DNA from 2 places in the Mesobacillus sp. QJM3NY_10 genome. Region 2 is predicted to be linked to the other one. Evidence: a T-box and tRNA genes for the amino acid it is inferred to sense, from the RefSeq annotation. Region 2 holds a T-box; the other holds one or more tRNA genes.
What was found. A T-box is a leader RNA that pairs with one kind of tRNA and senses whether it is charged. The one in region 2 lies ahead of serS (serine--tRNA ligase), so its partner is inferred to be a tRNA-Ser.

Region 1 (5,143 bases), 1.0 Mb from region 2:
TCTGGAAACCTTTCCTTCGATCTTGCAGCCCTCATTGACCAGCGACTCTGATACTTCCCCTTCAGGGCAAATATACTGCGGCGGCTGATTTGGATTGACAGAGTAGATTCGCCACGAATGATCAAACAGGTTCAATTCACATTCTTTATCCAATAAATCCATATTCGCTTCCCAAAGACTTTGTACTGTACCAACATCTTTCCAATAGCCTTTAAAAGGATAGGCAAATAAGTTCATATTTTCTTGTATTAGCAGAGGAATGATATCCTTTCCAAAATCGTGGCTGGAATCAGGATTATGGTCATCTCTTATCAGATATTCCCTTAAAACGCTCCATTTAAAAATATAAATCCCCATCGAAGCGAGATTATTTTTCGCTACATCCGGTTTTTCTTCAAATTCAGTGATTCTTAGGTCAGCATCCGTGTTCATGATGCCAAAGCGATTTGTCTCTTCCCATGGAACCTCAATGACCGAGATCGTCACATCAGCTCCTTTTTCGATATGGTAATTGAGCATCAACTCATAATTCATTTTATAAATATGGTCACCCGAGAGAATCAACACGTACTCAGGGTTATACTGATCAAGATAGTTCAAATTCTGAAAAATGGCGCTTGCCGTACCAGAATACCATTTCACTTCAGAGCTCTCGGCATAAGGCGGCAGCACAGTCACTCCACCATCCTTCCTGTCGAGGTCCCAGGCGCTGCCGATGCCAATATAAGAATTAAGCAGGAGCGGCTGGTACTGGGTCAATACACCCACTGTATGGATTCCTGAGTTCGTGCAGTTGCTTAACGGGAAATCGATAATTCGATATTTGCCGCCAAAAGGGACAGCTGGTTTAGCGAGATTCTTCGTCAGTGAGTGCAGCCGGCTTCCTTTTCCTCCTGCCAACAGCATTGCTACGCATTTCTTCTTTTGCATGATTGTTTCTCCCCTTTCTTTTTATAACAGGACGTAAAACTGAGATTCCGAATGGAGAAATGCTCATCTCTATAGAATATGGCCTTCCATGGAAGGCTATTTCTTCAGCTTTCAAAACTTTTTTGTTTATAACGCCTGAACCTCCAAAGACTGTAGCATCGCTGTTCAAAATTTCCCGATATTCGCCAGGCTTCGGTACACCGATTCGATAATCGCTATATACTTTCTCTGTGAAATTGCAAACTATGACCAGGAGTTCTTCAGGATTCTTTCCTTTCCTGATAAAAGAAAAAATCGACTGGTCCCGGTTATCAGCATCGATCCACTCAAAGCCTTCATAGCTTTGATCGATCTCATACAGCGGCTTTGACCGCTTATACAATTTGATAAGTTCCCTATTATATTGGTTCATCTTTTCATGCATTTCATAATCGAGGAGATTCCAGTCCAACTGTTCTTTGTCCTTCCATTCCGAAAAATGTCCAAATTCTGTCCCCATGAAGGTCAGCTTCTTGCCGGGGTGCGCTGCCATGAACCCAAGCAATAGCCGGAGTTGTGCGAACTTTTGCCAGTAATCGCCCGGCATCTTATCAAGAAGCGATTTCTTCCCGTGAACAACCTCATCATGTGAAAAAGGCAGGACAAAATTCTCTGAAAATGCATAAAGCAGCGAAAAGGTAACTTTATCATGTATATGCTTCCTGTTATGGGATTCTTCCTCCATATACTTCAAAGTGTCATTCATCCATCCCATATTCCACTTGTATGTAAAACCAAGACCGCCATACTCCACAGGAGCCGTCACCTGCGGCCAGTCAGTCGAATCCTCTGCAATCATCAGCGCTCCCGGCTCATACTCTTTGACCGCTTTGTTCAGCTTCTTTAAAAAGTCCACTCCATACTGGTTCGCAGCCTGAATTGAATTCGGCCAGTAGATAATATTGGCCACTGCATCAACCCTGAAGCCGTCGATATGATATTTTTCCAGCCAGAAAAGCGCACTCGAGATCAGGAAGCTCTGGACCTCTGTTTTTCCCAGATCGAAATTGGCTGTTCCCCATACCTGGTTCTCACGATCATTCTCACGCTGATATTCAAACACATAGCTGCCATCAAATTTGTACAGCCCATGCGCATCCTTGCAAAAATGCCCCGGAATCCAATCAAGGATGACCCCGATGCCGTTTTGATGGCACATATCAACGAAATACATGAAATCATGAGGCGTTCCATATCGGCTCGTAACTGAAAAATAACCAGTAGATTGATAGCCCCAGGAGATGTCGAGCGGATGCTCAGTTAGAGGCAATAATTCAATATGTGTGTATCCATGCGCAACAATATATGGGATCAATTCATCAACAAGCTCACGGTATGTAAGAAAGGAACCATTATCATGCTTTTTCCAGGAACCTACATGAAGTTCATAGATGAACATCGGCTCGCCAAGTGTGCTCCTCTTTTCACGCTTTTGCAGCCATTTCTGGTCATTCCATTTATAGCCGTCCATTGGGTAGACGATTGAAACCGTATTTGGCCTTACTTCCGAGAAAAAAGCATAAGGGTCAGATTTGAGCAATCGCTCACCCGACTCCGTTACAATCTCATATTTATAAATGGTACCGGTCAGATCCCCCTCAAGAGCGAGCTGCCAGACCCCCTCCTGATTGACTTTATGAAACTCATAGCCATTCCCATCCCAATTATTAAAATCACCTGTAAGCCTTACCTGAGTCGCATTTGGAGCCCACACACAAAATCGAGTATATGTTTCAGTTCCACTTTTAATGACATGTGCTCCAAATAAATTGTAGCTTTGGAACAGATTCCCTTCATGGAACAAATGCAATTCAAACTCTGTAGGATTTATCACCAATGCATTCCACCTGCCTTTGTAAAACTAATAAAACGCCCTATTTCACTAGTATTCTAGTTTCCAGAAGGAATTCCTTGTAAACATTTTCTTAATCTTTCGACAATAATTCTTATCAAAATCCGAATTTCGACAAAAGCCCTCAAATGGTAGCGCTTTAATGTACTAAATCTTCCAATTACGCGAAATTTGGAGAACGAAAAATGAAATTGAATAATGATTCATTAAAAGGATTAGTTGAATTTATTAGGTTTAATAGAGGAAATAGGTGAGAAAATATTTTTGGCTGATAACGTTTTCATCGTATCAAGGAAGTGATCAGATAGTGATGAGATAGTGATTAGATATTGATTAGATATTGATTTGGGGTGAAATTACTAGGTTAGGGTTGCTACAGATGTGAAACCAGGGGTACAGATTGGGGCATTGATTATCTAGGCAAGGATCATTTAATTGAATGTTAAGCTTCGCTAATTTATGGCTTGATTCTCGTTTCTTCGGCCATTAGACGAATTACTTTCACTCCTTTACGTTACACGTTTTTCCCTTTGCCCCTTACAACAGGGCATATATCTCAATTTTTAAGTAACCCTTTTTTCTTTACTAATTAGACAATTGTATCTTACTCATTTATGAACATCTTACCTTCTTCTAAGTGTATGCTGCTTGCTGAAATGATTTAATAGCAAGCAGATAAATATTAATGAAAAATTTCTTAATGGTCTCTCTGGAATCCAAATTTTTTTTGAAAACATAAAAAAAAGCCGTTAGCATAATTGCTAACAGCTTTCCTTATGACCCCTACGGGATTCGAACCCGTGTTACCGCCGTGAAAGGGCGGTGTCTTAACCGCTTGACCAAGGGGCCTTATGGCGGAGAAGGAGGGATTTGAACCCTCGCGCCGGTTACCCGACCTACACCCTTAGCAGGGGCGCCTCTTCAGCCTCTTGAGTACTTCCCCATAAAAATGGCTCCGCAGGTAGGATTCGAACCTACGACCGCTCGGTTAACAGCCGAGTGCTCTACCACTGAGCTACTGCGGAATAATACAAAAAATGGGCCTAAGTGGACTCGAACCACCGACCTCACGCTTATCAGGCGTGCGCTCTAACCAGCTGAGCTATAGGCCCTTATGGAGCGGGTGAAGAGAATCGAACTCTCATCATCAGCTTGGAAGGCTGAGGTTTTACCACTAAACTACACCCGCAAAAAATGGGGCGACTGATGGGAATCGAACCCACGAATGCCTGAACCACAATCAGGTGCGTTAACCACTTCGCCACAACCGCCATATTATTATTAAATATTCATTTAAATTAAATAAGGTGGCTCAGGACGGAATCGAACCGCCGACACAAGGATTTTCAGTCCTTTGCTCTACCGACTGAGCTACTGAGCCACTATAAATATTGCTATTGGTAATTATTAAAAATGGCGGTCCCGACCGGGATCGAACCGGCGATCTCCTGCGTGACAGGCAGGCATGTTAACCGCTACACCACGGGACCAGATTGCGGGGGCAGGATTTGAACCTGCGACCTTCGGGTTATGAGCCCGACGAGCTACCGGACTGCTCCACCCCGCGACGATATTAATGATATTAAAATTATGGAGGAGGTAGAGGGATTCGAACCCCCGCGCGGTGTTACCCGCCTGTCGGTTTTCAAGACCGATCCCTTCAGCCAGACTTGGGTATACCTCCGTGTTAAAAATAAGCAATGGTGGACCTTGTAGGACTCGAACCTACGACCGGACGGTTATGAGCCGTCTGCTCTAACCAGCTGAGCTAAAGGTCCATGTTTAGCTGGATTGATCTAGGTTGTGAAAATATCCTAGTGGGTCTGTCCCCATCTCAGAAAGTCTATTCAAGCAGCAGCTCGATGGGTACAACTCGAAGCAAGCTCATAGATGCCTTGCTCGTTGCTCTAATCAGCTGAGCTAAAGGTCCAGGATATCCTAGATTGAATAGGTTCAACCAGATTGAAATTGGTAGCGGCGGAGGGGATCGAACCCCCGACCTTACGGGTATGAACCGTACGCTCTAGCCAGCTGAGCTACACCGCCAAATTATTATTTAAAGTGAATATGGTGGAGCCTAGCGGGATCGAACCGCTGACCTCCTGCGTGCAAGGCAGGCGCTCTCCCAGCTGAGCTAAGGCCCCATATAAAATAAGTAGCATGGTCGGGAAGACAGGATTCGAACCTGCGACCCCTTGGTCCCAAACCAAGTGCTCTACCAAGCTGAGCTACTCCCCGATAAAGAGAAAATATAATGGCGCGCCCGAAAGGAGTCGAACCCATAACCTTCTGATCCGTAGTCAGACGCTCTATCCAATTGAG
Region 2 (5,143 bases):
AGGGGAAACTGAAATCTACCAGGGAAGACGCTTTAAAGTATATCGTGGAATGGGCTCAGTTGGGGCAATGGAAAAGGGCTCTAAAGACCGTTATTTCCAAGAAGATAATAAGAAGTTCGTTCCGGAAGGCATTGAAGGAAGAATTCCTTATAAAGGTCCTCTTACAGATACGATCTATCAGCTTGTAGGCGGTATTCGCTCAGGTATGGGATATTGCGGCACTGCCAATCTCGAAGAATTAAGAGAGAACGCCCAATTCATCAAAATGACTGGTGCAGGACTAAGAGAGAGCCATCCACATGATGTCCAGATCACGAAGGAAGCACCAAATTACTCTATGAGCTAAGTTTATATTTGGAAAACAGGCAGGGACTACGACTTTTTTCCTGTATACCAGCTGTTTTTTCCTTATTTTTCAATAGACAGAGTGACTATTCTCTGTCTATTTTTTTCATTTTTTTTATGGTAAACTAAACGGGTGTGATTTTTTAGGGGTCAACAAATATGAAAGTTTCATAGATATTTTATAAAATTTTGGAGGGAAAGTCGTCTTGAATCGTAAACAGAAACAGCTTTCAATGTTCTTTGCAGCATTCATTTTAACGATCACAACTATGTTTTCTGGATTTTTAATGGAAGCAGAAGCAGCAGAGGGACAATTAGGGATCGATGCTGAAGCGGCCATGCTGATTGACGCGGATACAGGAAGAGTCTTATATGAGAAAAATTCCGATGTGGTCCTTGGCGTTGCATCAATGGCTAAAATGATGACTGAATATATGGTCCTTGAAGCGGTCAAAGAAGGAAAGCTTAAGTGGAGCCAGAAGGTAAAAATCAATGAGTATGTCCACAAGCTATCCGCTGCACCTGGCCTATCCAATGTAGGATTAACTCAAGGTGAAGATTATACGGTAAAAGAATTGTATGAAGCGATGGCCATCCATTCTGGAAATGCAGCGACTGTCGCACTTGCTGAAGTTCTTTCAGGAACTGAGAAGAATCATGTTGAAAAGATGAATAAGAAAGCTGCTGAGCTTGGTTTGAAGGATTATAAATTCGTCAACTCATCAGGGTTGAATAACTCTGATTTGCTGGGCAACCATCCTGCAGGCAACCCGGATGAAGAAAACGTCATGTCTGCGCGTTCACTGGCCCAACTTGCTTACCGTCTTTTGAACGATTACCCAGAGGTTCTGGATACAGCAAAAATGCCATCTTTGAAATTCCGTGACGGACGTGAATATAAGAACTTTAACTGGATGCTTCCAGGCCTTATCTACCAGTATGATGGTGTAGACGGCTTAAAAACAGGTTCGACTGATTTTGCAGGATATGGTTTTACGGCTACTGCAATGAGAAATGACCAAAGATTCATTTCTGTGATCATGAAGGCAGACTCTAAGGACAGCCGTTTTTCGGAAACACGTAAAATCCTTGATTTTGCTTTTAGTAATTTTACAGAAGAAGAGCTTGTAAAAGATAATCATCAGATCAAAGGCAAGAAAAACCTTCCGGTAACGAAAGGGAAGGAAGACAGCGTTAAGATTCAGTCTAAAGATGCCATTACAATGACCATCAGAAATGGCGAAAAGGATGAATATGAACCGGTTCTTGTACTGGATAAAAAGAAGCTGAATGAAAATGGCGAACTGACTGCTCCTATTAAAAAAGGCGAACAGGTTGGCTATATGACTGTAAAGTCCAAAAAGGATGAGAACATCAGCTTTTTAACTGAAGCTGGACAAAAACAAATCCAGGTTCCAGTTGTCGCAGCTGAAAGTGTCGAAAAAGCGAACTGGTTCGTGCTAATGATGCGCGGTATCGGTGGTTTCTTTGGAGACCTATTTGGCGGAGTTGCTGACACAGTTAAGGGTTGGTTTTAATTAAGTTGTAATATAAAGAATATTTGGTTTCCTGCCTTGACAGGAAACCTTTTTTATTGTTTATTTTCAATAGGGATAACTAAATTCCGACTAAGTAAGTCTGGTTTTCCAGTTATTTTCAAGTGCTTACATAGTAATCCTTTTACAGGGACAAGGGGGAAAAACAATGAAGACAGGTACTGATCGAGTTAAACGCGGTATGGCAGAAATGCAAAAGGGCGGCGTCATCATGGACGTTGTTAACGCTGAGCAGGCGAAGATCGCAGAAGAGGCCGGCGCAGTTGCCGTAATGGCCCTGGAACGCGTTCCATCGGATATCCGCGCGGCAGGCGGCGTAGCAAGAATGGCTGACCCACGTATCACTGAAGAGGTAATGGGTGCTGTCACAATTCCCGTTATGGCAAAAGCACGAATCGGCCACATCGTAGAAGCGCGCGTGCTTGAAGCGATGGGTGTTGATTATATCGATGAGAGTGAAGTTCTGACTCCGGCTGATGAAGAATTCCACTTAAATAAAAGAGATTACACAGTTCCATTCGTATGTGGTTGCCGTGACCTTGGCGAAGCAGCGAGAAGGATTGGCGAAGGGGCTTCCATGCTTCGTACCAAGGGAGAGCCTGGTACAGGCAATATCGTCGAGGCTGTACGCCATATCCGCAAGGTAAATGCCCAGGTGCGCAAAGTAGTTGCGATGGATATGGATGAGCTTATGACTGAGGCCAAGCTTCTTGGAGCTCCATATGAGCTTCTGCTAGAAATCAAGCAGCTTGGACGCCTTCCGGTCGTGAACTTTGCTGCCGGCGGTGTGGCTACACCAGCAGACGCGGCATTAATGATGCAGCTAGGTGCAGACGGAGTATTTGTAGGTTCTGGTATCTTTAAATCTGATAATCCTGCGAAGTTTGCAAAGGCAATTGTTGAGGCGACGACTCACTATCAGGATTACGAACTGATTGCGAACATTTCGAAAGGTCTTGGCATTCCGATGAAGGGTATGGAAATTTCATCATTGGCACCTGAAGCCCGCATGCAGGACCGCGGCTGGTAAGGGGATAGCTATGGTGAAAATAGGAGTACTTGGCCTTCAGGGGGCTGTACGAGAGCATATATGGGCAATCGAAGCATCTGGAGCTGAAGGCAATGTCATTAAGCGTCCAGAAGAGCTAGCAGAAGTAGATGGCCTGATCATACCCGGCGGAGAAAGCACTACAATTCGCCGTCTGATTGATAAGTATGGCTTCATGGAAGAGTTAAAGAAGTTCGCTGATGATGGTAAGCCGATGTTCGGAACTTGTGCCGGATTGATCTTGCTTGCGAATGATCTGGTTGGCTATGATGCGCCGCATCTTGGTGTTATGGATGTGAAAGTGGAACGTAATTCATTTGGCCGCCAGCGCGAAAGCTTTGAAGCTGACATCAGTATTGCGGGAGTGGCTGATAATTTCTCAGCAGTTTTCATTCGGGCACCTCATATTGTGGAAGCTGGCGAGAATGTCGAAGTGCTGGCCAAGCATAACGACAGAATTGTTGCTGCTCGTGACGGACAGTTCTTAGGTTGTTCCTTCCATCCTGAATTGACCGATGATTATAGACTCATGAATTATTTTGTAAAAATGGTCGAGGAGACAAAGAGTAAAAATTTTGCATAAACCGCTTGCATGCTGAACATAATTGTAGTAAATTATGTATTAAAATTTGATAGTAAAAAAGCTATGAGAGGGAATAGTAGCTTGTGTCCATTCCGAAGAGAGCCGGTGGTTGGTGCAAACCGGTGTCTGGTGCAAATGAATCCGCCCTCGAGCAGAGTATGGAACGCCATTATGGCAAGTAAATACTTTCGGTAAAAACCGTTATTTTATGAGTGGAAAGCATGTTTGCTTTCAACTAGGGTGGCAACGCGGGTTAACTCTCGTCCCTTTTTGGGGACGGGAGTTTTTTATTTTATCAAAGACTTTTTTACTTCAGGAAAAGCTTCTTATAAAAAAAGGAGGAAATCGCAGTGTTAGACGTAAAGTATTTGAGAGCGAATTTTGAAGAAGTAAAACAAAAGCTTCAGCATCGTGGCGAAGACATGACCGACTTCGGCAAGTTTGAGGATCTGGATGTGAGGCGCAGGGAATTGATTCTTGACGCTGAACAGCTGAAGAGCAGAAGAAATGAAGTGTCCCAGCAGGTTGCGCAATTGAAGCGTGAAAAGCAGGATGCTGACCACTTGATTGCTGAAATGCGTGAAGTTGGCGATAAAATCAAGGTTTTGGATGACCAGTTGAGAGAGGTTGAGGAAGAATTGGAAGCCTTGATGCTCAGCATTCCGAATGTCCCTCATGAGAGTGTTCCTGTTGGAGAAACTGAAGATGATAATGTAGAGGTTCGCAAATGGGGAGAAATCCGTGATTTTGAATTCGAAGCGAAACCGCACTGGGATATCGCAGACCATTTGAAAATCCTTGATTTTGAACGTGCTGGAAAAGTAACCGGCAGCCGTTTTGTATTTTACAAGGGTTTAGGAGCACGTCTTGAGCGCGCTTTGATGAGCTTCATGCTGGACCTTCATGTCGACGAGCATGGCTACACAGAAGTTCTTCCACCATACATGGTTAACCGTGCAAGCATGACTGGGACGGGCCAGCTTCCTAAGTTTGAAGAAGATGCGTTCCGAATCGAGAGCGAAGATTATTTCTTGATCCCGACAGCTGAGGTTCCTGTTACAAATATGCACCGCGATGAAATTTTGAGCGGAGAAGAATTGCCAGTCAATTATGCAGCCTACAGTGCGTGCTTCCGTTCAGAGGCAGGATCTGCGGGAAGAGATACTCGCGGTTTGATTCGCCAGCATCAGTTTAACAAGGTCGAGCTTGTTAAATTCGTAAAACCAGAAGATTCTTATGAAGAGCTCGAGAAACTTACTGGACACGCTGAAAAGGTCCTACAGCTGCTCGGTCTTCCATACCGCGTATTGAGCATGTGCTCAGCAGACCTCGGATTTACTGCTGCGAAGAAATACGATATTGAAGTTTGGATACCAAGCTATGGCACCTATAGGGAAATCTCTTCTTGCAGTAACTTTGAAAGTTTCCAGGCTAGACGTGCGAATATTCGTTTCCGCCGAGAAGCCAAGGCTAAACCAGAGCATGTGCACACACTGAACGGATCTGGTCTTGCCATTGGCCGTACAGTAGCCGCAATCCTGGAAAATTACCAGCAGGCTGATGGAAGTGTCGTCATACCTGAAGCATTACGTCCATATATGGGCAACAGAG

Region 1: it encodes a tRNA-Ser, which carries the amino acid that the T-box ahead of serS (serine--tRNA ligase) is inferred to sense. The anticodon was not compared.

Annotation. Positions count from the first base shown of each region.
Region 1 covers NZ_CM149675.1:3,798,816-3,803,958, forward strand. The annotation lists gene AC0VX7_RS19090 (glucose-1-phosphate adenylyltransferase) at 1-930, opposite strand, end outside; gene glgB (1,4-alpha-glucan branching protein GlgB) at 848-2,806, opposite strand; tRNA gene AC0VX7_RS19100 (tRNA-Glu) at 3,599-3,670, opposite strand; tRNA gene AC0VX7_RS19105 (tRNA-Ser) at 3,674-3,764, opposite strand; tRNA gene AC0VX7_RS19110 (tRNA-Asn) at 3,772-3,846, opposite strand; tRNA gene AC0VX7_RS19115 (tRNA-Ile) at 3,860-3,933, opposite strand; tRNA gene AC0VX7_RS19120 (tRNA-Gly) at 3,937-4,010, opposite strand; tRNA gene AC0VX7_RS19125 (tRNA-His) at 4,017-4,092, opposite strand; tRNA gene AC0VX7_RS19130 (tRNA-Phe) at 4,130-4,202, opposite strand; tRNA gene AC0VX7_RS19135 (tRNA-Asp) at 4,236-4,311, opposite strand; tRNA gene AC0VX7_RS19140 (tRNA-Met) at 4,315-4,388, opposite strand; tRNA gene AC0VX7_RS19145 (tRNA-Ser) at 4,413-4,505, opposite strand; tRNA gene AC0VX7_RS19150 (tRNA-Ile) at 4,523-4,599, opposite strand; tRNA gene AC0VX7_RS19155 (tRNA-Met) at 4,791-4,867, opposite strand; tRNA gene AC0VX7_RS19160 (tRNA-Ala) at 4,890-4,965, opposite strand; tRNA gene AC0VX7_RS19165 (tRNA-Pro) at 4,983-5,059, opposite strand; tRNA gene AC0VX7_RS19170 (tRNA-Arg) at 5,077-5,143, opposite strand, start outside.
Region 2 covers NZ_CM149675.1:18,822-23,964, forward strand. The annotation lists gene guaB (IMP dehydrogenase) at 1-346, shown strand, start outside; gene AC0VX7_RS00085 (serine hydrolase) at 579-1,883, shown strand; gene pdxS (pyridoxal 5'-phosphate synthase lyase subunit PdxS) at 2,050-2,931, shown strand; gene pdxT (pyridoxal 5'-phosphate synthase glutaminase subunit PdxT) at 2,942-3,532, shown strand; T-box leader at 3,587-3,803, shown strand; gene serS (serine--tRNA ligase) at 3,883-5,143, shown strand, end outside.